Regions from separate parts of the Pandoraea thiooxydans genome, predicted to be linked through region 2. Evidence: predicted binding sites of a transcription regulator. Region 2 holds the regulator's gene; the other holds the start of a gene.
What was found. Region 2 encodes sigma-54, which starts transcription at its own class of promoters, with help from an activator protein. Its sites were predicted from a motif close to TGGCANGNAANCTGCTTT; they were not measured.
Positions count from the first base shown of each region.

Region 1: a site for sigma-54 is predicted at 3,534-3,551, ahead of nirB (nitrite reductase large subunit NirB). Genes of this name have one in related genera too.

Region 1 is NZ_CP014839.1:2,924,266-2,935,934, forward strand. Features, by position in the region: gene PATSB16_RS13440 (hypothetical protein) at 125-475, shown strand; gene PATSB16_RS13445 (MFS transporter) at 448-1,689, opposite strand; gene PATSB16_RS13450 (MFS transporter) at 1,856-3,247, opposite strand; gene nirB (nitrite reductase large subunit NirB) at 3,605-6,046, shown strand; gene nirD (nitrite reductase small subunit NirD) at 6,079-6,462, shown strand; gene PATSB16_RS13465 (nitrate reductase) at 6,472-9,279, shown strand; gene PATSB16_RS13470 (LysR family transcriptional regulator) at 9,269-10,186, opposite strand; gene PATSB16_RS13475 (glutathione S-transferase) at 10,304-10,918, shown strand; gene PATSB16_RS13480 (pyridoxamine 5'-phosphate oxidase family protein) at 10,915-11,669, shown strand, end outside.
Region 2 is NZ_CP014839.1:3,550,583-3,562,251, reverse strand. Features, by position in the region: gene mutM (bifunctional DNA-formamidopyrimidine glycosylase/DNA-(apurinic or apyrimidinic site) lyase) at 1-147, shown strand, start outside; gene mutY (A/G-specific adenine glycosylase) at 177-1,292, shown strand; gene rapZ (RNase adapter RapZ) at 1,301-2,173, opposite strand; gene PATSB16_RS16265 (PsiF family protein) at 2,308-2,586, opposite strand; gene hprK (HPr(Ser) kinase/phosphatase) at 2,675-3,643, opposite strand; gene PATSB16_RS16255 (PTS sugar transporter subunit IIA) at 3,687-4,142, opposite strand; gene hpf (ribosome hibernation-promoting factor, HPF/YfiA family) at 4,361-4,705, opposite strand; gene PATSB16_RS16245 (RNA polymerase factor sigma-54) at 4,828-6,315, opposite strand; gene lptB (LPS export ABC transporter ATP-binding protein) at 6,425-7,192, opposite strand; gene lptA (lipopolysaccharide transport periplasmic protein LptA) at 7,185-7,826, opposite strand; gene lptC (LPS export ABC transporter periplasmic protein LptC) at 7,846-8,469, opposite strand; gene PATSB16_RS16225 (KdsC family phosphatase) at 8,479-9,021, opposite strand; gene PATSB16_RS16220 (KpsF/GutQ family sugar-phosphate isomerase) at 9,018-10,001, opposite strand; gene PATSB16_RS16215 (monovalent cation:proton antiporter family protein) at 10,126-11,669, shown strand, end outside.

The DNA.
Region 1 (11,669 bases), 630 kb from region 2:
CGCGCACTGACCGTCGCCATGGCGACACTTGGCCCGCATTCGCCAGACGCGGCAAAGACGCTTACACTGGCGAGTTTCGCTCACGCCATTGCAGCATGAGCACCATATTTCGGGGAAATGATTCGTGCGGATCTTGCTTTATCTTGGGGGCGCCGCGGCACTGCTCATCGCATGCCAGGCGCAGGCGCAGACCGGGCTGACCGGCGGCAGCGCGCACTTGGGCACCCATTCGTCGATGGGTTTTGGCCTCACCGCCGGACAATTCGGCGACGCGGGGACGCTCGGCAACAGCACGAGCGGACAGAGCGGCCTGGAAACGCGCTTTGCCAGCGAACTCGATACGTCACCGCTGGATGCGGCACCACTGCGCCAGCGCTCAGGCAGGGTGAACCATTCACCCGTACGTGCGGCCCAGAGGCCGAGTCACCCGGCGCCACGAGGCGACACCTACTCCGCGCCCGCCACCGTCAAGTGAGGCGCGCGCCGGGCGCGACGATGCAAGCCAAGCGTCAGGCATGCGCCCAGTGCCGCTGACAGCGCCGCAAACAAAAACACCTGCGCATAGCCAAACTGGCTGACCACGAGCCCCGCGACCGGCCCGGTCACACCGAGCGACAAATCGAGAAACACCGAGTAAGCGCCAAGCGCCGCACCACGGCTGTGTGGCGGCACGAGCCCGACCGCCTCGACGCCCAGCGCCGGGAACACCAGCGAGAAGCCGGCGCCGGAGAGCGCGGCGCCCAGCAGCGCGACGGACGGATCGGGCGCCAGCCACAGCAGGCTCAGCCCGAGCAGTTCGACGCAGAACGAGACGATGCCGACCCGGAAACCGCCAAAGCGCTTGATGCTATTGGCGCCCAGCAGGCGCACGCCGGCAAAGCACGTGCCGAACACGGTCAGGGTCAGGGCCGCATCGGGCCAGTGGCGACTGGCATAAAACAAAGTGACGAAGGTCGCGATGGCGCCGAACCCGACCGAACCGAGCGCCAGCCCGAGGCCATGCGGCAGAACGCGGCCGAGCACGGCACGGAACGCGAGCTTCTCGCCATGCACGATGGCCGTGGCGCGCTTGAGTTGAGCCAGGCCGAACCCGGCCAATGCCAGGCCAATGACCACCACGCCGATCGCCGAGAAGCCGTAGGCCCGCTCCAGCGCCACGCCAATCGGCGCGCCGACCGCGAGTGCGCCATAGGTTGCCACGCCGTTCCAGGAAATCACCCGGGCGGTGTGAGTCGCCCCCACCTGGCCGATGCCCCAGGTAATCGCTCCGGTACCGACAAAACTCTCGCCGCAGCCCAGCGCCAGGCGGCTTGCCAGCAGCGCCAGCAGGCTCAAGCCAGGCATGTGCTGCCACATCGCCGAGACGAACAGCAGCGCGCCGCTCACGCCGCACGCCAGCAAACCGTATAGCACCGTCTGCTTGGGTCCGACCGTGTCAGCCGTACGCCCCGCGCGCGGCCGGCTCAGCAGGGTCGCCAGGTATTGCGCGCTGATTGCCAGCCCGGCGACCACTGAGCTGTACCCCAGGTCGAGGTGCACATACGACGGCAGGATCGCCAGCGGAATACCGATCGCCAGATAGCACAGAAAAGTGAAGAAGACCGTGGAAACGATTTGCCCCGTGACCGCGGTATTCGACACCAGGGGCGCGCGCTGCGCGGAATGGGGAAGGCAGGATTCTTTTGACATGCGTGGGGGGCGATATCGCGGCGGCACGGAAAAAAAGCCGGCGCTGTGATTGTTTCGTCGCAGCGCCAGGTATTAGGGTTTTCCCGAATCATACGCCAGATTGAATTTTTGTGCAGCGCCGCATTTTCATTCCGGCCCTCGCCTCGTCCCACGCTCGCCGATCCGGTTATTCCGCATGCAGCCCCGCCAGCGCCGCCTCGCCATGGCTCACCGCCTCCGGCGCCAGCACCGCCCAGCGCAGCCATTGCGCGCGCAGCAGCACCACCAGCACGAAGGCACAGCCGGCCAGCGCGCCGAAGGTGGCAAATCCCATCTGGTAGCTGCCGGTGCTTTCCTTGGCGATGCCCATGATCACCGGAAGATAAAAGCCGCCAATGCCGCCAGCCGCGCCAATGATGCCCGACATCAGGCCGGTTTTGCCCTGCCAGCGATGCGGCACCAGTTGAAAGGTGGCGCCGTTGCCAAGGCCGAAACCGCAATACAGTATTAGTAGCAAGGCAATGCCGCTGCCCAGCGGCGGCATCCAAATGGCAAACGCAGCATCGCATAGCGAAATCAGCGCCAGCAGCATCAGCAGCGCGCGCACGCCAGAGATACGGTCGGCCACCCAGCCGCCAAGCGGGCGAACCATCGCGCCGGTAAAGGCGAGCAGCGCCATGAACAGGCCCGCCTCGACTTTCGGCATCTGATAGAGATTGGTCAGCAACAGCGCCACATACGACGACATGCCGACGAAGCCGCCGAAGGTAATGCTATAGATCAGCATGATCACCCAGGTATCGCGCTCAGCCAGCACGGTGCGGTATTTCGATGGCAGCACGGCGATCGCCAGCAGCGCGCCCAGCACCGGCAACAGCAGCACGCCGGCCCTGCCGTGGCCGAACAAGCCCGCCGGCACCGCCAGCACCAGCAGCATCAAACCGGCCAGATTCAGCACGAAGCCACCGAACGCACGTACCACACTGCCGCTTTTCGGCGCGCGGTCGCGCGCCCACAGAAATACTGCGACGGCAGCCACCGCCAGCAGAATCACCGCGGCGCCCGCCGCCTTCTGCCAGCCGAAATGCGCCGCCAGCCCGGGGAACAGAAAACCGTCGAGCACCGCACCGATATTGCCGGCCGCGGCCACGCCCAGCACCAGACCCTGAACACGCGGTGGATAGTTACTGCCGGCGATCGGCAGCGCGATGGCAAAACTGGCGCCGCCCACGCCGAGAAATACGCCGAGCACCAGCAGCAGCGAATACGACGGCACGCCCGGCAGCAACGGCAGTACGATCGCCGGCAACGCCGAGAGCAGAATCCCCATCAGGGCGATACGTCGCCCGTCGGCGGATTGATACAGATTGCCCAGCGTGACGCGCAGAATCGCCGCGGCCAGTACCGGCACGGCAACCAGGAACCCCTGCTGAGCCGGGCTCATAACGATGTCTTTCGCGATGAAAGGTGCCAGCGGCCCGTACAGCACCCACACGGTGAAACCGGTATCGAAATAAAGAAAGCAGGCCAGCAAAGCGCGCCAGTCACCGCTGCGCAGCGAAATCATTAGATTTTTCATTGCATATCTCTCCCGGTTGTCAGGTCGTCCGCAAGCACTGAGCAAGTTCGATGCCACCGCGCCTGGATGGCATGCCTGCGGCGCGGCGCGCCGCCCGTGCGTGCGGCTGCGCAGCATTTCGCTGCTCGCGCGCGCAGCCCGGGGCAGCGCATTCTCATGCACGGCTGGCGCCCCCTTATGCCCATATCTGGCCAGGCGGCACTGCCGACGTGCGCGCCATGCGCTGCGGTGGTGCGCGGCGGCGCGAATGCGCCAATGTCATTGGCTCCAGACCCCGTTTAAGCCGTGGCATGCATCTTGCTGAATTCCTTTCAAGCGGCGCGCAGGCGGGGCCGCAAATCTTGGAGCGAGGTTGCAATGCGGAAGATGAAACTGGTGATGGTGGGTAACGGCATGGCCGGCGTGCGCGCCATCGAGGAACTCCTCAAACTCGCCCCGGACATGTACGAGATCACTGTGTTCGGCGCCGAGCCGCACCCGAATTACAACCGGATCCTGCTCTCGCCGGTGCTCGCCGGCGAGCAGACCGTCGAGCAGATCGTGCTCAACTCGTTCGAGTGGTATCGCGACAACGGCATCACGCTGCATGCAGGCAAGAAGGTCACCAGGATCGACCGCGTGCGGCGCCAGGTCAGTACCGACGACGGCATCGTCTGCGACTACGATCGTCTGTTGCTGGCGACCGGCTCCGATCCATTCATTTTGCCGGTGCCGGGTCGCGACCTGGACGGGGTGCTGGCCTACCGGGACATCGCCGACACGCAGGCCATGATCGACGCGAGTTCGCGCTATCGCAGCGCGGTGGTCGTCGGCGGCGGGCTGCTCGGCCTGGAAGCGGCCAACGGTCTGGCCGCGCGCGGCATGCAGGTCACGGTGGTGCATCTGGCCGAGTGGCTGCTCGAGCGCCAGCTCGATCGCACCGCCGGTGACCTGCTCAGGCAATCGCTCGAAGCGCGCGGCCTGCACTTCAAACTGGGTGCGCAAACCGCCGCGTTGCTGGGCACCGAGCCCGGCCAGAACGGCCGCGTGCGCGCCGTGCGCCTGGCCGGCGGCGAGGAAATTCCCGCCGACCTGGTGGTCATGGCCGTCGGCATCCGGCCCAATACCGCACTGGCCGAGGCGGCCGGCATTCACTGCCAGCGCGGCATCGTCGTCAACGACACGATGCAGACGTTCGATCCGCGCATTTACGCGGTCGGCGAATGCGTCAGCCATCGCGGCATCGCCTACGGGTTGGTGGCGCCGCTGTTCGAACAGGCCAGGGTGTGCGCCAATCACCTCGCGCATTTCGGCATCGGCCGCTACACCGGTTCGGTCACCTCGACCAAGCTCAAGGTCACCGGTATCGATCTGTTCTCGGCGGGCGATTTCATGGGCAGCCCCGGCGCCGAGGAAATCACGCTGGCAGACCCGCTGGGCGGTGTCTACAAAAAGCTCGTGGTCAAGGATGACAAGCTGATCGGCGCCTGCCTGTACGGCGACACCGTCGACAGCGCCTGGTATTTCAAGCTGCTGCGCGAAGGGCGCGACATCGCCGAGATTCGCGACAGCCTGATGTTCGGCGAAGCCAATCTGGGTGACGCCGGCCACGGCGGCGCCGAGCGCGCGATGCAAATGGCCGACACCGCCGAAGTGTGCGGCTGCAACGGCGTTTGCAAGGGCACCATCGTGCAGGCCATCAAACAGCAGGGCCTGTTCACGCTCGAGGACGTGCGCAAGCACACCAAAGCCTCGGCGTCGTGCGGTTCGTGCACCGGTCTGGTCGAACAGATCCTGATGAGCACGCTGGGTGGCGACTACTCGGCCGCGCCCAAGCAAAAGGCCTTGTGCGGCTGCACCGACCACACCCATGAGCAAGTGCGGCAAGCCATTCGCGAGCACGAGTTGTTCTCGCTCGATGCGGCCATGCGCTTTCTCGAATGGCGCACGCCCAACGGCTGCGCGACCTGCCGCCCGGCGCTCAACTATTACCTGATCAGCACCTGGCCGCATCAGGCCAAGGACGACCCGCAGGCGCGTTTCATCAACGAGCGCGCGCACGCCAATATCCAAAAGGATGGCACCTACTCGGTGGTGCCGCGCATGTGGGGCGGCGTGACCACCTCGGCCGAACTGCGCCGCATTGCCGACGTGGTCGACAAATACCAGGTGCCCGCGGTGAAGGTCACGGGCGGCCAGCGCATCGATCTGCTCGGCGTGAAGAAAGAAGACCTGCCGGCCATCTGGGCCGACCTCGGCATGCCGTCAGGCCATGCCTATGCCAAGGCACTGCGCACCGTCAAGACTTGCGTCGGCTCCGAGTGGTGCCGCTTCGGCACCCAGGATTCGACCCGCATGGGCCAGGAACTGGAGCGCGCGCTGTGGCGCATGTATGCGCCGCACAAGGTCAAGCTGGCCGTGTCGGGCTGTCCGCGCAATTGCGCGGAGTCGGGCATCAAGGATGTCGGCATCATCGGCGTCGACTCGGGCTGGGAGATCTACGTGGCCGGCAACGGCGGCATCAAGACCGAAGTCGCGCAGTTTCTCGTCAAGGTCAAGACCCACGAGGAAGTGCTCGAATATGCCGGGGCCTTTTTGCAGCTGTATCGCGAAGAAGGCTGGTATCTCGAGCGCACCGTGCACTACGTCGGCCGGGTCGGACTCGATTATGTCAAGAAGCGGGTGCTCGACGATGCGGCCAACCGGCGCGCGCTGTGGGAGCGCCTGCAGTTCGCGCTGCGCGACGAGCCCGATCCGTGGCATCAGCCGGCCGAGGCCGCCGTCGACCTGCGCCAGTTCGAACCGCTCACGCTGGCTTGACCCCTTATCGGCTGCCGACTTTATCCGAGGATATTGCAATGCTTGACGACAACTGGCTGGCCATTTGCCAAATCGACGACATCCCCGTGCTGGGCGCGCGTTTGCTCAGGCGTGCCAACCATAGCGATATCGCGATCTTCCGCAATGCCGAAGATCGCGTGTTCGCGGTACTCGACCGCTGCCCGCACAAGGGCGGCCCGCTCTCGCAAGGCATCGTGCACGGCGAGCGCGTGTCCTGTCCGTTGCACGGCTGGCAAATCGGCCTGGACGACGGCTGTGCGCTCGACCCGGACGTCGGTTGCGCGCAAACCTTCGCGGTGCAGTGCGACGAACGCACTGTGTACATGCTGCGCAGCGAATTATCCCAACCCGAGGCCGCGGAAAACACGCAAGCGCTCGCGGCCAGTGGGGCGTGAGGCCTGCCGATGGCCGACAGCACACCCGCCAAACCCGTCGCACGCCGCACCCGCTCGACCTGCTGTTATTGCGGGGTCGGTTGCGGCGTGCTGATCGACAGCCTGCACCACCCGGACGGCCGTGAGGAAATCGTCGGAGTCGCCGGCGACCCTGACCACCCGGCCAATTTCGGCCGGCTGTGCACCAAGGGCAGCACCTTGCATTTGACCGCCGCGCCGCATCGCTATACCCAGGTGCGCGCGGCGCAACCCGCGCTGCGGCACAGCCGCGCCGACGCACTGGCGCCGGCCGGCTGGGACGACGCGCTCGACCATGTCGCGCAGCGCCTGGCCGACATCGTGCAACGGCACGGACCCGACGCCGTCGCCTTTTATGTGTCCGGCCAATTGCTCACGGAAGACTATTACGTCTTCAACAAGCTGGCCAAAGGCCTGATCGGCACCAACAACATCGACTCGAACTCACGGCTGTGCATGAGTTCGGCCGTAGCCGGCTATAAGGCCGCATTCGGCGTCGACGCGCCGCCTTGCAGCTACGAGGACATTGAATTGGCCGGCACGGTTTTCATCGCCGGAGCCAATCCCGCCTACGCTCACCCCGTGCTTTTCCGTCGGCTCGAAGAGGCGCGCGCCCGGCACCCGGCCATGCGCGTGATCGTCGCCGATCCGCGCCGCACCGATACCGCGCAAAGTGCCGACTTGTTTCTGCCGCTGCAACCCGGCACCGATGTTGCGCTGTTCCACGGCATGCTGCACGTGATGCTGTGGGAGGGCTTGATCGATCGTGCCTATATCGACGGGCACACGGAAGATTTCGAAGCGCTGCGCGCCGTCGTGCATGAGTTCACGCCCAGCGTGGCCGCGCGGTTATGCGGCCTGCAGGCCGACGATATCGTCACCGCCGCGCGCTGGTTCGCCCAAGGCCCGACGCTGTCGCTGTATTGCCAGGGATTGAATCAATCGTCGAGCGGCACCGCGAAGAATCGCGCGCTGATCAATCTGCACCTGGCCACCGGGCAGATCGGCAAACCCGGCGCCGGCCCGTTCTCGCTGACCGGCCAGCCCAACGCGATGGGCGGACGCGAGGTCGGCGCGATGGCCAACCTGCTGTCGGGCCACCGCAATCTCGGCAACCCGGCGCATCGGGCCGAAATCGCCCGCCTGTGGGACGTGCCGAGCGTGCCGATGCAACCCGGCAAAACCGCCGTCGAGATTTTCGACGGGCTGCGCGACGGCACCATCAAGGCCGTTTGGATCGCCTGCACCAACCCCGCGCAATCGCTGCCGTCGCAAACCGCCGTGCGCGCGGCGCTGGGCCAGGCCGAGTTCGTGGTGGTGCAGGAGGCCTATCGCAACACCGCCACGGTGCCCTACGCCGACGTGTTGCTGCCGGCCACCACCTGGGGCGAGAAGGAAGGCACGGTCACCAATTCGGAGCGCTGCATCTCGCGCGTGCGCGCGGCGGTGGCGCCGTTCGGCGAGGCCCGCCACGACTGGCGGATCGTGTGCGACGCGGCACGGCGCCTCGAGGCGCGCCTGCGCCCCGGGCAAGCCACGCTGTTCCCGTACGACTCGCCAGAAGCGATCTGGCTCGAGCACCGTGCCACCACGGTGGGCCGCGATCTCGATATCGGCGGGCTCTCATACGCGCTGCTCGAGACCGAAGGACCTCAGCAGTGGCCTTTTCCAGAAGGAGCCACGCAAGGCCGGCAGCGCCTGTACAGCCAGGGCCGCTTTCATACCGGCGACGGCCGCGCACGATTTGCCGACGTGCCATATACGCCTGTGGCCGAAGCCGTCGATGCGCGCTATCCGTTTTCGCTGAGTACCGGCCGCCTGCGCGACCAGTGGCATGGCATGAGCCGCACCGGCTCGCTCGAACAGTCTTTTGGGCATGTGGCGGAGCCCAGCGTCGACCTGCATCCGCGTGACGTCGAACGGCTCGGATTGCGAGAAGGCGCGTTCGTGCATCTGACCTCGCGGCGCGGCAGCCAGATCCTGCCGGTACGCGCCACCGACAGCGTGGCGCCCGGGCAAGCCTTCGTGGCAATGCATTGGGGCGAGGAATACGTCTCGGGCGTGGCCGGCCGGCAAGCCGCCTTCGGCGTGAACAGCCTGACGCTGCCCGCGCTCGACCCGCAGTCGCTGCAGCCCGAACTGAAGCACAGCGCGGTCAAGATTCTGCCAGCCGAGTTGCCATGGCAATGGGTCGTGTTCGCCTGGCTGCCGGCCGACGAAGTGCTGCTGCGGCAAATGCACTTGCGGCGCTATTTCAAATGCTTCCCTTACGCCAGTTGCGTGCCGTTCGGCCGCTCGGGCGGTGCGCAAAGCGGGTTGTTGTGGCGTGTGGCCGGCTACGAGCGCGCCGACGACGCGCTGCAGCAGGAGATCGAAACCCTGTTTGGATTGGCCGGCGCGCCGCAGGCCAAAGTGCTGAGCTATCGCGATCGCCAGCGCGGCACGATGCGACGCCTGCGCATCGAAGACGGCACGCTGCAGGCAGTCTCGCTGGCTGGCGACGTCAGCGCGGCGGGCTGGCTGCGCGAAATGCTGGAGAGCGCTCAGACGACCTCCACGCTGGGGCGCCTGCTGCTGTTGCCCAGCCGTACCGCGCCGGCCGGCGTGCAGCCGCGCGGCAAGACCGTATGCAACTGCAACGGCGTCACCGAGACCCAGATCAACGCCTGTCTGGCCGATCGGCAGGGCCCGCCCGAAGCCCGGCTGCGCGCGTTGCAGGACGCGCTCAAGTGCGGCACGACGTGTGGCTCCTGCCTGCCGGAATTGCGCCGCATGGTAGCGCCGGCAGTCACGCCATGAGCTTCAGCGCAGTGGCACTGATTACATCGAGCCTACCGAGTTGCTCGGCGGCATGGTCGAGAAATGCGCGCAGCTTCGGCGCCATGTGCCGCGCGCTGGGCATCACCAGATGCACCGGCAGCGGCGGCGGTTCGTACTCGGCAAGCAGGCGCACCAGCGTGCCGGCCGCAAGATCGTCGACCACCTGGTATGAAAGCACGCGGCCGATGCCACGGTGACTTTTTACGGCCAGCAGTGTCGCATCGATTGCATTGACCGTCAGACGCGGCGTGAGTGACACCACCTGCTCGCTCCCGGCATGCCGGAAACGCCACTCCGGCGCCACCGGCCGGCTTGCCGTATAAACCACGTCGTGCGCGCCCAGGTCGCCCGGCGCGCTCGGCCGGCCGCGCCGCGCCAGATACTCGGGGCTGGCGACCCACACGCGCCGGACTTCGCCGACGCGGCGCGCCACCAGGCTGGCGTCGACGAGCGTCCCGATCCGTACCGCCACGTCGAGCCCCTCTTCGATCAAATCCAGATTGGCGTCGCTGAGCACCAGCTCGACCCGCATCGCAGGATATTTGTCGAGGTAGCTGGTCACCACCGGCGTGACATGGCGCCGCCCGAAAATACGCGGCGCCGTGACACGCAGCCTGCCGTGCAGCGGCGCATCGGCGCCTTCGCGCACTGCCGCCTCGTAGTCGGCCAGCAGGCGGCGCGCATGCTCGGCCAGCCGCGCGCCAGCCTCGGTCGCGCTCAGATGGCGTGTGGAGCGCTCGACCAGGCGCATGCCCACACGCGCTTCGAGCGCCGTCAGGATCCGCGTGACCGCCGGCGGCGAACGGCGCAGCCGACGCCCTGCGGCAGCCAGACTGCCGGCGTCGAGGATGGCGATCAGTACGCTGAGTTCATCGAGTCGATCCATGGAGTGAGCCTTGCATTATTCCGATTATCGGAAGACTGAGTTTCAGTATATCGATATTTACGTTAAATGGCGGAATGATTACTCTGTTCCCAAGTCCTCAACGAGCATTGTCCAATCATGTCCGAACCAACCATTACCCTGTACGGCACCCGGCTCTCCGGCCACTCGCACCGCGCCGAGCTGATGCTTTCGATACTGGGCCTGCCTTATCGCTTCGTCGATGCGCCGGCCGAGGTGCGCCGCAGTGCCGGGTTCCGCGCGCTCAATCCGCTTGGCCAGATCCCCGTGCTCGACGACGGCGGTGTGGTGCTGTGCGACAGCAACGCGATTCTGGTTTATCTGGTCAGGCGCTATGCCCCCAGCAGCCTGTGGTTGCCGGACGATCCCGTGGTGGCGTCACAGGTACAACGCTGGCTGTCGATCGCCGCGGGCGAAATCCGCTTCGGCCCGGGCACCGCCCGCGTGATCCGGCTCTGGGGCGCACCAGGCGACGATGTCGGCCCGGCGATACGCATCGCCGACGGGCTCATGCCGTTCATGGAGCAGCACCTGAGCGGGCGGCGCTACCTCGCGGCCGCTCACCCCACGCTGGCCGACCTGGCATGCTACTCGTACATCGCCCACGCGCCGGAGGGCGGCATCGCGCTCACGCCCTACCCCAACATTCGGGCCTGGCTCGCGCAGGTCGAGGCATTGCCGGGGTTCGTCGCCATGCCGGTGAGTGCATCATGAGCCCCGACACAGTGGTGCCTTCCACACTTTTTCATGACGGTGAGTTGCGGGCGCAGGAACTCGCCGGGGGCGGTCCGCGCGTCGCGGCCATACGCGAGTTCATGCCCGACCAGCACCGCGCGTTCTTCGCTGCCTTGCCGTTTGTATTGCTGGGCGCGACCGACGCCGACGGCTGGCCGGTCGCGACGATGCTCGCCGGCGCGCCGGGATTTATCACCTCGCCCGACCCGCATGCGCTGCACCTCGATCTCGACCCGCAGGCTGCCGATCCGGTCGTCGCCGGCCTCGCTCGGCACGGCCAGGTCGGGCTGCTCGGTATCGACCTCGGCACGCGACGGCGCAACCGGGCCAACGGCACCGTCACGGCGATCGACCGCCAGCGTCTGGAGATCGCCGTGACACAGTCGTTCGGCAATTGCCCCCGCTACATTCAGATGCGCGAAATTCACGAGGCGCCGCCGGCCCACATGCCCGCCACGCATTTCACCGCGCTGGATGCGAGGTCGCGCGATCTGATCGCGCTCGCCGATACCTGCTTCGTGGCCACGGCCAGCGGCGCGGGACCGGCGGGCAGCGCGGCCGGAGTGGATATTTCGCATCGGGGCGGACGACCCGGCTTCGTGCGCATCGAGGGCAATACCCTGACGGTGCCCGATTTCAACGGCAACCGCTATTTCAATACGCTCGGCAACCTCGTGCGGGAGCCGCGTGCGGCGATGCTGTTCGTCGATTTCTCGAGCGGCGACCTGCT
Region 2 (11,669 bases):
GGCAGCGACGGCCAAAGCGGCTATTTCCAGCTCGATTACTTCGTGTACGACCGGACCGGAAAGCCGTGCCGTGTATGCGAGACGCCGATTCGCCACATCGTGCAGGGCCAGCGCTCGACCTTTTATTGTCCGCGCTGCCAGCGCTGAACCACCGTTCGTACAAACCTCGTTCGCCAATGCCCCCCAGCTCGCTTCAGACCTCTTTCGCGCCTCGCCTGATCGCCTGGCAGCAGCGTCATGGCCGTCACGACTTGCCGTGGCAAAACACCACCGACGCCTATCGCATCTGGCTGTCCGAGATCATGTTGCAGCAGACGCAGGTCGCCACGGTGATTCCCTATTACGAGCGCTTCCTGCGGCAATTTCCCACCGTGGCGGCGTTGGCCGCAGCGCCGCAGGATGCGGTGATGGCGCTGTGGAGCGGACTGGGCTACTACAGCCGCGCACGGAATCTGCATCGCTGCGCGCAGCACGTGGTGGACGAATATGACGGGCAATTCCCGCGCGACGTCGAGGCGCTCGCGCGTCTGCCGGGCATCGGACGATCGACGGCGGCAGCCATAGCGGCTTTCGCCTACGGCGCGCATGCGGCGATTCTCGATGGCAATGTCAAGCGTGTGCTCACGCGCGTATTCGGCATCGAAGGCTATCCCGGCGAGACCCGGGTCGAACGCGAGTTGTGGCAGCTGGCCGATGCACTGCTGCCCGGCACCGATTTGCAGGCGTATACGCAGGGCGTCATGGATCTGGGCGCTACCGTGTGCGTGCGCGGCAAGCCGCTATGTTCGGCCTGTCCGTTTGCCGATGATTGCGTTGCCCGGGCCACCGGTCGCGAGCGGCTGCTGCCCACGGGCAAGCCCCGCAAGACCGTTCCCGAAAAGCATTGCGACATACTGGTGATGTGCGATGGCGAGCGCGTATTGTTCGAGCGCCGGCCCGACAGCGGTATCTGGGGCGGATTATGGAGCCTGCCGGAATTTGCTCCACCGACCGCGGTGCCCGGCGAATCGGTCTCGTCGAGCGATATTGCCGACGCGGCGGGGCGCTATGGGCAGGTGCGCGAGATCGAACGCATGGCGGCGCTCTCGCATACCTTCACGCATTTCAAGCTGAATCTTCAGCCATGGCTGATTACATTGACGCGAGCAAGCGGCCCGCGAGACACCGGCCAAGCGTGGCTGGCAGCGCACGAAATTGCCGCGGCTGGCTTGCCGGCTCCGATTCGCCGCATCGCCCTGGCGCTAAAGGGCAACGGCAAGCAGCTGTCGTTTGGCCTGGCTTCTGCCGATTGAAAGGCCGGCTAGGATTGCACGTCGGCCGGCAGTTCCCGGTGCCGCACGATGACACTGGTGCGGCCGCTGAAACGGGTCGCCAATGTCTGAGCAATGTAGACCGAGCGGTGCTGCCCGCCAGTGCAGCCAATCGCAACGGTCAGGTAGCTGCGGTTGTCCCGCATGAAGCTGGGAAGCCATTTCTCCACATAGGCAGCGATGTCGTCGATCATCTCGAGGACTTCCGGCACGCTGCTGAGAAAATCGATCACAGGTGCATCGCGGCCCGTCAGCGGCCGCAATTGAAGGTCGTAATACGGGTTCGGTAGCGAGCGCACGTCGAACACGAAATCGGCGTCGAGCGGCACGCCATGCTTGAAGCCAAATGATTCGAACATCAGCGTCGGGCCTTGCTGATCCTGCTGAACGAATTCCTTGATCCAGCGTCGCAGCGCGCTGGCCCGCAAATTACTGGTGTCGATCTGATGGCCGAGCTCGGTCAGATCGCTGAGCAAATCCCGTTCGTGCTCGATGGCCTCGACCAGCGAACCGCTGTCGGAAAACGAACCGTTCGGCAGCGTCGACAACGGATGACGGCGCCGGGTTTCCGAATAGCGCTGCACGAGCGTTTGCGTGTTCGCGTTGAGAAACAGCACGCGCACATCGTGGCCGAAACGCCGCAATCCGCCGATGATCGGAGGGAGATCGTCGAGCGCGCCGCCACTGCGTGCATCGATGGCCACGGCGAGTTGGCCGTGACCCTGCATGTCGAGGTACTCGGCCAACTCAGGCAGGAATCTGGACGGCAGGTTATCGACACAGTAATAGCCGGCGTCTTCCAGCACATTGAGTGCGACCGATTTTCCCGAGCCGGAAATTCCCGTGATGAGGACGATTTTCATGGTCTGGTCTGAAGCGAAGCGCGATCCCCGTTGGTAACGAGTCCAACTCGCATGGTCAGTCTGGGCCGGTCGAAAAAAAGGGCAGCCGGGCTGCCCTTGCGATCGATGTGCGACCTACGAGGCGACGCACGGGTTCAGTGCTTGCCGCTCAGACATTCTTTCATGAAGGCCTTGCGCTCGTCACCCTTTTTGCCGGTGGCTTCCTTGTTGCAGGCTTTCATTTTCTCCTGCTGCGACATCGGCTTTTTGGCCGACAGGCATTCCTTCATGAATGCTTTGCGCTCATCGCCCTTTTTGCTGCCGGCCTGACGGTTGCATTCGGTCATCTTGCTTTGCTGCGAATTTTGCGCAAACGTCGGTGCGGAATAATAGAGGGGGGCAAGCAACAGCAGCATAGCCAAGACTTTCTTCATGGTTATCTCCTGACGTCGGTGAGGGGGGCGGCAAGCCGCGCAAGCATTACAGCATGAAAGGGCAGGGCGCGCAAATTCACCCGATGCGTCAAAGCAGCCTGCCTTGGGCTCCGCCGTCGGGCTCCTGCATTGCCAGTCGCTGGCGTTCCATGAAGTCCTGCAGGGTGTCGATGCCGCGCAGCTGCAAAATGGTGTTGCGCACCGCAGCCTCGACCAGCACCGCGAGGTTGCGGCCCGCAGCCACTTGCAGCGTGACCTTGCCGATCGGCAATCCCAGGACGTCGACGGTCTGCATTTCCAGTGGCAAACGCTGGAATTCACCATCCGGCCTGCGCACCAGCTGGACGATCAGCTTCAACTTCATTTTGCGCCGTACGGCGGTTTCACCAAAGATCGTCTTGATGTCGAGCAGGCCCAGGCCGCGCACTTCCAGCAGATTCTGTAAAAGCGGCGGGCAGCGTCCCTCGACGAAATCCGGGCCCAATCTGACAAAATCCACGGCGTCGTCCGCCACCAGTCCATGGCCGCGGCTGATCAGTTCCAGTCCCAGTTCGCTCTTGCCAAGGCCGGAGTCGCCAGTCAGCAACACGCCCATGCCGAGAATGTCGAGAAAAACACCATGCATCGTGCAGCATGGGGCGAAGACCCGGGAGATATACAAACGCAGGCTATCGATGACCGATGCGGTCGACAGCGGCGTGGTGAACAGCGGCGTGGACGAGCGGGTGCAGCGCAGCACAAGGTCGGGCGGCGCGGCCAGGCCGTCGGCGACCACCAGAAACGGCGGCTCGAGCGCGATCAGCTCGGTCATGTTGTGCTTGCGGTTTTCTTCGGAGAGGCGCTGGTAATACTTGAGTTCGGCCTCTCCGAGCACCTGGATGCGATTCGGGTGGATCAAATTCAGGTGACCGACCAGATCCGCGCTCGACGTGGCGTTGGAGACTGTCTCCGGAGCAAAGCCCCGTTCCCAGCCCTCGTGGCCGGCCAGCCAGCTCAGTTTGAGCGTGGCCGCATTGTCGTCGAAAATACTTTGGGCGTTAATGCCGTTCAGTTCCACCGTATTCCCTCTTGAGACGTGCTTGCCGTTGACGGGGGCGGCATCAAGGTTGCCAAGTGCTCAGGGCCTGATGAATGACTTCCGGCTCGGTAGCGCTGGCGAGTATCTCCCGCATCGAACGATCGGACAGTAACTGGGCAATTTCCGACAGAATTTCCAGGTGCTGCTGGTTCGCTTGCTCCGGCACAAGCAGGAAAAACAGCAAGGATACGGGTAACCCATCCGGCGCTTCGAACGGGATCGGATCGGCCAGGCGAATAAACGCAGCCAGCGGATGCTTCAGCCCTTTGATGCGCCCGTGCGGGATGGCGACGCCCTCGCCCAGGCCGGTCGAGCCGAGCCGTTCGCGGGCAAACAGATTGTCGGTCACAGCGCCGCGCGCTTGCCCGTGATTGTTCTCGAACAACAGTCCGGCTTGTTCGAAGACGCGTTTCTTGCTGGTGACATTCAGTCCCAGGACAATATTGGTAATAGGTAAAAGTTTGACTAGACGGTTCATCTTGTGATGCGGCGCTCAAATGGCGTGGAACCGAAACCCCGGGAATCGACCACGCATTATAGACCAGCGAGGCGTTGTCGCTCTCGGATCAATCTTATTGTGGCATGCATCCCGATTTGACGTATCCGGCGGATGTCTCGGCACATAAAGCAAAGGGCCGCTGCTGCGGCCCTGGTCACATGCCGGCGTTCTGGCCGGCGACTGCTCATTGATTGAATCTATTGAGGTAGATCTGGCGATTGATGTTTGATTGCTTCATGCTGATGCTCCTGAAGACGATCCTTGTGCCGAATCACCTGGCGGTCCAGCTTGTCGATCAGCATATCGACGGCAGCGTACAGATTGCCGTCGCAACTTTCTACGTATATATCCTTGCCCTTTAAATGCAGGGTGATTTCCGCCTTTTGCCGTTTCTCTTTTTCCTTATGGTTGTCGAGCGACAGTAGCACACTGACATCGATCACCTGGTCAAAGTGCCGGACCACGCGGTCCAGCTTGTTGACCACATACTCGCGCAACGCTGGCGTGATGTCGAGATGGTGTCCACTGATCTTGAGATTCATAGCTGCTCTCCTTGCTGGGGCGCCGCGGTGTTGGGTGTGGCGATTCAGTTGGCGGTTGCTTGCATCGTCACGGAATGAGCGCCGCGGCAGGGCGACCCCGATGCGGGTTAGCGCATCGGACCTTACAAAGATTTGCGCAAATTGACTGCCGGGATCCGTAACGCTTCGCGGTATTTGGCAACGGTGCGCCGTGCCACCACGAAACCCTGCTCACCCAGCAGTTCAGCTATGCGGCTGTCGGAAAGGGGGTTTTTGGACTCTTCTGCTCCTATCAGTTGCTTGATGAGGGCGCGAATGGCGGTCGAGGAGGCCGCCCCGCCGGTGTCGGTTGCCACATGGCTGCCGAAAAAATATTTCAGCTCGAACGTGCCGAACGGCGTGAGCATGTACTTGCTGGTCGTTACGCGTGAAATGGTCGATTCATGTAAGCCTAGCGTATCAGCAATTTCCCGCAAAACCAAGGGCCGCATGCCGATTTCACCGTGCGTGAAAAAATTCTTTTGCCGCTCGACGATGGCTTGCGCGACGCGCAGGATGGTATCGAAGCGTTGCTGAATATTCTTGATCAGCCAGCGCGCCTCCTGCAGTTGCTGCTGGAGATTGCCGGCGCCCGGGTCGTTGCGATTGCTGCGCAGAATCCGCGCATACATTTCGTTGATGCGCAGCTTCGGCATGATCTCCGGATTCAACTCCGCGTGCCAGGTCTTGCCTGACTTGCGCACCAGGACGTCCGGAATGACGTAGTCCGTGGTGGGGCCGCCATAAGCCGAGCCGGGGAATGGATCGAGCGCGCGGATCGCTGCATGAGCCGCGCGCAATTCGGCGTCGCTCGCGCCGAGCAGGCGTTTGAGTCGAGTGAAGTCGCGGGCCGCCAATAACTCGAGATGGTCCTGCACGATCCGCAGCGCCAGCGCCCGGACTGCATTGGCCGGCTGGCGCTGCAACTGCAGTTTCAGGCATTCCGCGGCGTTGCGCGCGCCCACGCCCGCCGGATCGAAGCTTTGCAGCAGGGCCAGTGCGGCATTCAGTTCCTCGGTTTCGAGCTCGAGCTCCGACAACAGCTCATGCTGGATTTCATCCAGCGTAATTCCCAGATAGCCGTCTTCATCGAGGGATTCGATCAGGAAGCCCACCAGGGCACGGTCCCGTTGGCTGGCCTGGGTCAGATTCAGTTGCGCGAGCAGATGTTCGCGCAGGCTGGTCTGGTCGACATGCAGTTGCGGCTGTGACGCGTCGTCGTCGTCCTGGGCGTTGCCATTGCGACTGAAATCGTTGAGCGTCCAGTCGCCGGCGGTGTCCCGCAGGGGTTCGCCATAATCGCTGCCGTCCTGGTCGCCGCCGCCCTCGGGCGATGCCGCTTCGCGGCTGCCGCCAAGCGGTGGCTCGGCGGCGGATGCGCCGCGCTCGCTGCGCAAGGAACCGTCGGTGTTGACGCGAACCGAGCCCGAGAGCCAGTCGTCGGCCTGCTCCAGCATCGGGTTTTGTGTCAGCGCGTGTTCCACTTCCTGCTGCAGCTCGAGCGTCGACAGTTGCAGCAAACGGATCGATTGCTGCAACTGAGGGGTCAGGGCCAGATGCTGGGAGGTGCGTAGTTGAAGCGTCGGTTTCATATCGTATCCTGGTTCAATTGTAGAGGCTTTGCCAGGACAAGGGAACCGATGCGCGCACCAGCGCGGCGGCGTGTTCGGGGAGGCGTGGCGGGGGACGTGCCCGCACCCATTACATGCGGAAGTTCTCGCCCAGATAAACGCGCCGCACGCTCTCGTCGGCGACGATCTGGTCAGGCGTGCCGGCGGCCAGCACGCTGCCTTCGCTGATGATGTAGGCGTGGTCGCAGATGCCGAGCGTCTCGCGTACGTTGTGGTCGGTGATCAACACCCCGATGTTGCGATCCTTGAGAAACCGCACGATACGCTGAATCTCCAGCACGGCGATCGGGTCGACACCGGCGAACGGCTCATCCAACAGGATGAAGCGCGGCCGAGTGGCCAGCGCCCGCGCGATTTCGACGCGGCGGCGCTCGCCGCCGGACAGCGACATCGCCGGATTGGCGCGCAAGTGCGCGATCTGCAATTCGTCGAGCAACGATTCGATGCGCTCGTCGATGTCTTTCTTGGGCAGCGTCTTGCCGTCGTCGCCGTTTTGCAGTTCAAGCACTGCGCGGATGTTTTCCTCGACACTCAGTTTGCGAAACACCGAGGCTTCCTGGGGCAAATACGATAAACCGAGTCTGGCGCGCCGGTGAATCGGCATGTCGCTCAACAGGGTGTCGTCCAGGCTGATCTGCCCCGCGTCGGCCGGCACCAGTCCGACGATCATGTAAAAAGAGGTCGTCTTGCCGGCGCCGTTGGGACCAAGCAAGCCGACCACCTCGCCGCTTTTTACATCCAGCGAAACGTCTTTGACGACAGTGCGCGTGCCGTAACGCTTTTTCAGGTTGCGTACGGTCAGGACGCTCTTGACGGGCTGTTGGGATGGGCTATTCACGCGGATTGCCGAGACTGTTGGAGGGTTTCAGGGCGGTGCCGGCCCCGCTCGGCGCCGCGGCACCCGGGGTGCTGGCGGTTTTTGGCGCCAGGGTAGCCCGCACGCGGCCGCCCGGGTTGTTTTCGCTGACCTGGTCTTTGCCGCCGACGGCCGTATAGACTTCGTTATACGTGTCGTAAGTGATCACGCTGCCATGCACCTCGTCCATCACCTTGGCGCCGGCGAGCCGCTTGAGCACCGCATGCTTGGTCAGCGTGGCGATCTGGGTCTTGCCGTTGTAATCGATTTGCTCGCCCCAGCCTTCGATATATTCATCGAGACCGTCGCGCTTTTGTTTCATGAACGCGAGCTTGCCCGGCGCGGCATAGGCGGTGGCGTACTGATAGCCCTCCGGATCCTGATGCACCTCGACGCGGTCGGCCTTGAGCACGATGGTGCCCTTGGTGATCGTCACGTTGCCGGTGAATACGTTGACCTGCTTGAGATCGTCGTAGCGCATCTGGTCCGACTCGATGTTCATCGGCTTATCGCGATCGGCGCGTTCGGCACGCGCTGGCATCGAGAACAGCAACGCGCACGCGAGGATGGTCAGCGCCGCGCAGCCCAGGCGCCAGAAGATGGATCGGTCGGTCATGAGTCTTGTTGTGATGGCTTTAATGTTTTGCCCCGGTTGGTTTGGCGGTGCCCCGTGAGCCGTTCAATTCGGCGGGCATGATGGTCCCGCGCACGTTGCCGAGCAATTGTAATACCCGGGTAACGTTATTGAAATTCATGCCGCTGGCGGTCATCACCGACTGCCCGCGCGTCAACTGCACCGGCATCTCGGTGCGCACGACATCGTCGTTGACCAGCACCTGGAAGTGCTGCGAGGTCGCTCTCATGCCAGGATCGGTCGCATCGGGCGCGCGCGTGATAACGGCCTGATCGTACAGGTCGACCACCGAGTCGTCACTGTTGATCGTGCCGCGCAGGGCCGTCGCGGTCACCTCCGGCTGCCCGGGCGTAAAGGCGCGAATCGCCGGGCGTGTCACGCTGGTGGTCGAGTCGTCCTCGTAGTGCACCATGGTGGCCGCATTGATCCGGTACTGGGTTTGCCCAGTGGCCGAGAGCATCGAAATCGAGATATTGTCGGCGTAGTAGTCCGGCGTGTGATGCTTGGGACGTTCCGCCGACGGCTCGCTGGTCGGCAGCGTGCGCTGCACCAGCCAATAGGTTCCGGAGGCCAATGCGGCCAGCAGGATGGTCGCCAGGATCGAGGTCGGGGTTACGCGTTGCATCGGGCGGTGCTATGCCAGGACCTGGTTCAGCAAATCGTCGTAGCTGCCCCGCGCGCGCAGCACGAAGTCGCACAGCGCGCGCACTGCGCCGGCGCCGCCGCTTTGCTCGGCGATCCAGTGGCAGCGCTGGCGCACCTCGGGGTGGGCGTTGGCGGGAGCCGCGGCAAAACCCACCCGCGTCAGCACCGGCAAGTCGGGCCAGTCATCGCCCATGTAGCCGCATGACGCCGGCGCGATGCCGGTGGCCGCGCACAACGCGTCGAGCGCGGCGCGCTTGTCGCTGGCGCCTTGATGGACATGCGCGATGCCTAGCTCGGCCGCGCGCAGCGCCACCGTCTCGGAACGACGGCCCGTAATGATGCCGACCTCGACCCCGCTGGCAGCCAGCAATTTCACGCCGTGACCGTCCAGGGTGGAGAACTGCTTGCCGAATTCCCCCTGCGGGCCATACAGCAGGCGACCGTCGGTAAACACGCCGTCGACATCGAAAATCATCAGGTCGATGCGAGCGGCGCGCTGCCGGGCGACGGTAAGATCGTGCGATTGGGTCATACCACTTTGGCCGCGAACAGGTCGTGAATGTTCAAGGCGCCGAGCAGGCGATCGTCGGCATCGGTGACGAGCAACTGCGTGATACCGTAGCGCTCCATCAGCTCGGCGGCCTCGGCAGCCAGGTGGTCGGGCCCGATGGTGCGCGGCCGCGCGGTCATGACTTCGGTCAGCTTGAGCTCGCGAAAATCGAGCGTGCGTTCCATCAATCGCCGCAAGTCGCCGTCGGTGAAGATGCCGGCTACCTTGTTGTCGCGATCGACGATGGCCGTCATGCCGAGGCGTTTCTTGGTGATTTCGAGCAGGGCTTGCGACAGACTCGCGTCAAGCGTCACCTGGGGCACCTGTTCGCCCGTGCGCATGATGTCTCTGACGTAGGTCAGCAGCCGTCGGCCCAACGCGCCGCCCGGGTGCGAGCGCGCGAAATCTTCCGCCCCGAAGCCGCGCGCGTCGAGCAGGACGACCGCCAGTGCGTCGCCCAGTGCGAGTGCGGCGGTGGTGCTCGCCGTGGGAGCCAGATTGAGCGGACAGGCTTCTTTTTCGACGCTGGCGTCGAGATGCACATCGGCCAGCTTGGCCAGACTCGACGCCGCGTTACCGGTCAGGGCGATCAACGCCGCGCCGGAGCGCTTGACCGCCGGCAGGATGCTGACCAACTCCGCCGTTTCGCCTGAGTTCGACAGCGCGACCACGATGTCCTCGGCGGTAATCATGCCGAGATCGCCATGGCTTGCCTCGGCGGGATGAACGAAGAATGCGGGTGTGCCGGTGCTGGCGAACGTCGCCGCGATCTTGCGGGCGATGTGGCCTGATTTCCCCATGCCGCTGACGACGACCCGGCCCTTGCATGCCAGCAGCAAGCCGACTGCCGCGGCAAAGCTTTCATCGAGCTGTGCGCCGATGCGTTCCACTGCGGAAGCTTCAATGCGCAACACCTCGCGGGCAAGCGCAAGTGCCCGGTCGGAATTGATTTTCGCTATCATGCGCGGAGTATAGCAAACCAACGCAAGCCGCATGGCGGGCCGCGCCGGAGCGCGTAAGCGCGCCATAAAGCGGCAATCCAGGGCGCTTTCCCCTGTTTCGAACGTCTACCGGAAAGTCGTGCCGATGATCTCGCCACTCGAACTGACGCTTATCCTGTTGCTGGCCGCGGCGCTGGGGGTGGTCCTGTTCCGCTTCCTGCGTCTGCCGCCGACCCTCGGCTATCTGGTCGTCGGGGTCATTATCGGCCCGCACGCCTTCGGCGTGGTGGGCGATTCCGAGCGCATGCAGTATCTGGCCGAATTCGGGGTCGTGTTTCTGATGTTCTCGATCGGCATCGAATTTTCCCTGCCCAAGCTCAAGGCGATGCGGCGTGTCGTCCTCGGGCTCGGGGTGTCGCAGGTCGTGCTCACGATTCTGGCCAGCGTGCTGGCGGGTTTGGCAATCAATTGGTGGTATCCGCTGTCGTGGCAGGCGTCGCTCGCGCTGGGCGGGGCGCTGGCAATGTCGTCCACGGCGATCGTCAGCAAGCTGTTGTCGGAGCGTCTCGAGCTGGAGTCCGAACACGGCCGCAACATCATGGGCGTGCTGCTGTTCCAGGACCTCGCGGTGGTGCCGCTGCTGATTCTGATCTCGGCGCTCGGCGGCAATCCGAAAGCGCTGCTCATGGCGTTGGCGCTGGCGGCGCTCAAAATCACCGGCGCGCTCGCGCTGCTGCTCTGGGTGGGGCAGCGGCTCGTCGGCCGCTGGTTTCATGTGGTGGCGGCGCGGCGCTCGCAGGAACTGTTCATGCTGAACCTGCTGCTGCTCACGCTCGGCATGGCCTATCTGACCGATTTGCTGGGCCTGTCGATGGCGCTGGGCGCCTTTATCGCCGGCATGCTGATAGCCGAGACGCCTTTCAGGCATCAGGTGGAAGACGACGTCAAGCCGTTTCGCGATGTGCTGCTTGGCTTGTTCTTCATTACCACCGGCATGCTGCTCGATCCGCATCTGGTCGCGCGGCAGTGGCCGCTGGTGCTGGCTTTGCTGATCGGGCCGGTTGCGCTCAAGTTTTGTGTGATTGCCGGGCTCACGCGCCTGTTCGGCGGCAGTCCCGGCGTGGCGATTCGTACCGGCCTGGGGCTGGCGCAGGCCGGCGAATTCGGCTTCGTGCTGCTGAATATGATTCGCGGGCAGGCACTGGTCGAGCCGGCGCTGATCCAGGCGATCCTGGCCTCGATGCTCCTGTCGATGCTGCTGGCGCCATTTCTGATTCAGAACGCCGACCGGATCGCCCTGCGATTCGCCTCCAACGAGTGGATGCTGCAGGCGCTGCAGATGACCAAAATCGCCTCGCAAAGCATGAAGACCGCCGGGCACGTCATCATCTGCGGTTACGGCCGCTGCGGCCAAAATCTGGCGCGCCTGCTCGAGCAGGAAGACATCGCCTATATCGCGCTCGAACTCGACCCCGATATCGTGCTGGCCGCGGCCAGTGCCGGCGAATCGGTGGTGTTCGGCGACGCGGCCCGGCGCGACGCACTGGTGGCTGCCGGGATTCACCGTGCCGCCGGCGTGGTGGTGACCTACGACAGTACGCCGGCGGCGCTCAAGGTGCTCGCCAACGTTCACGACCTGGAGCCCACCCTGCCGGTCGTGGTGCGCACCGTCGACGATAGCGACATCGA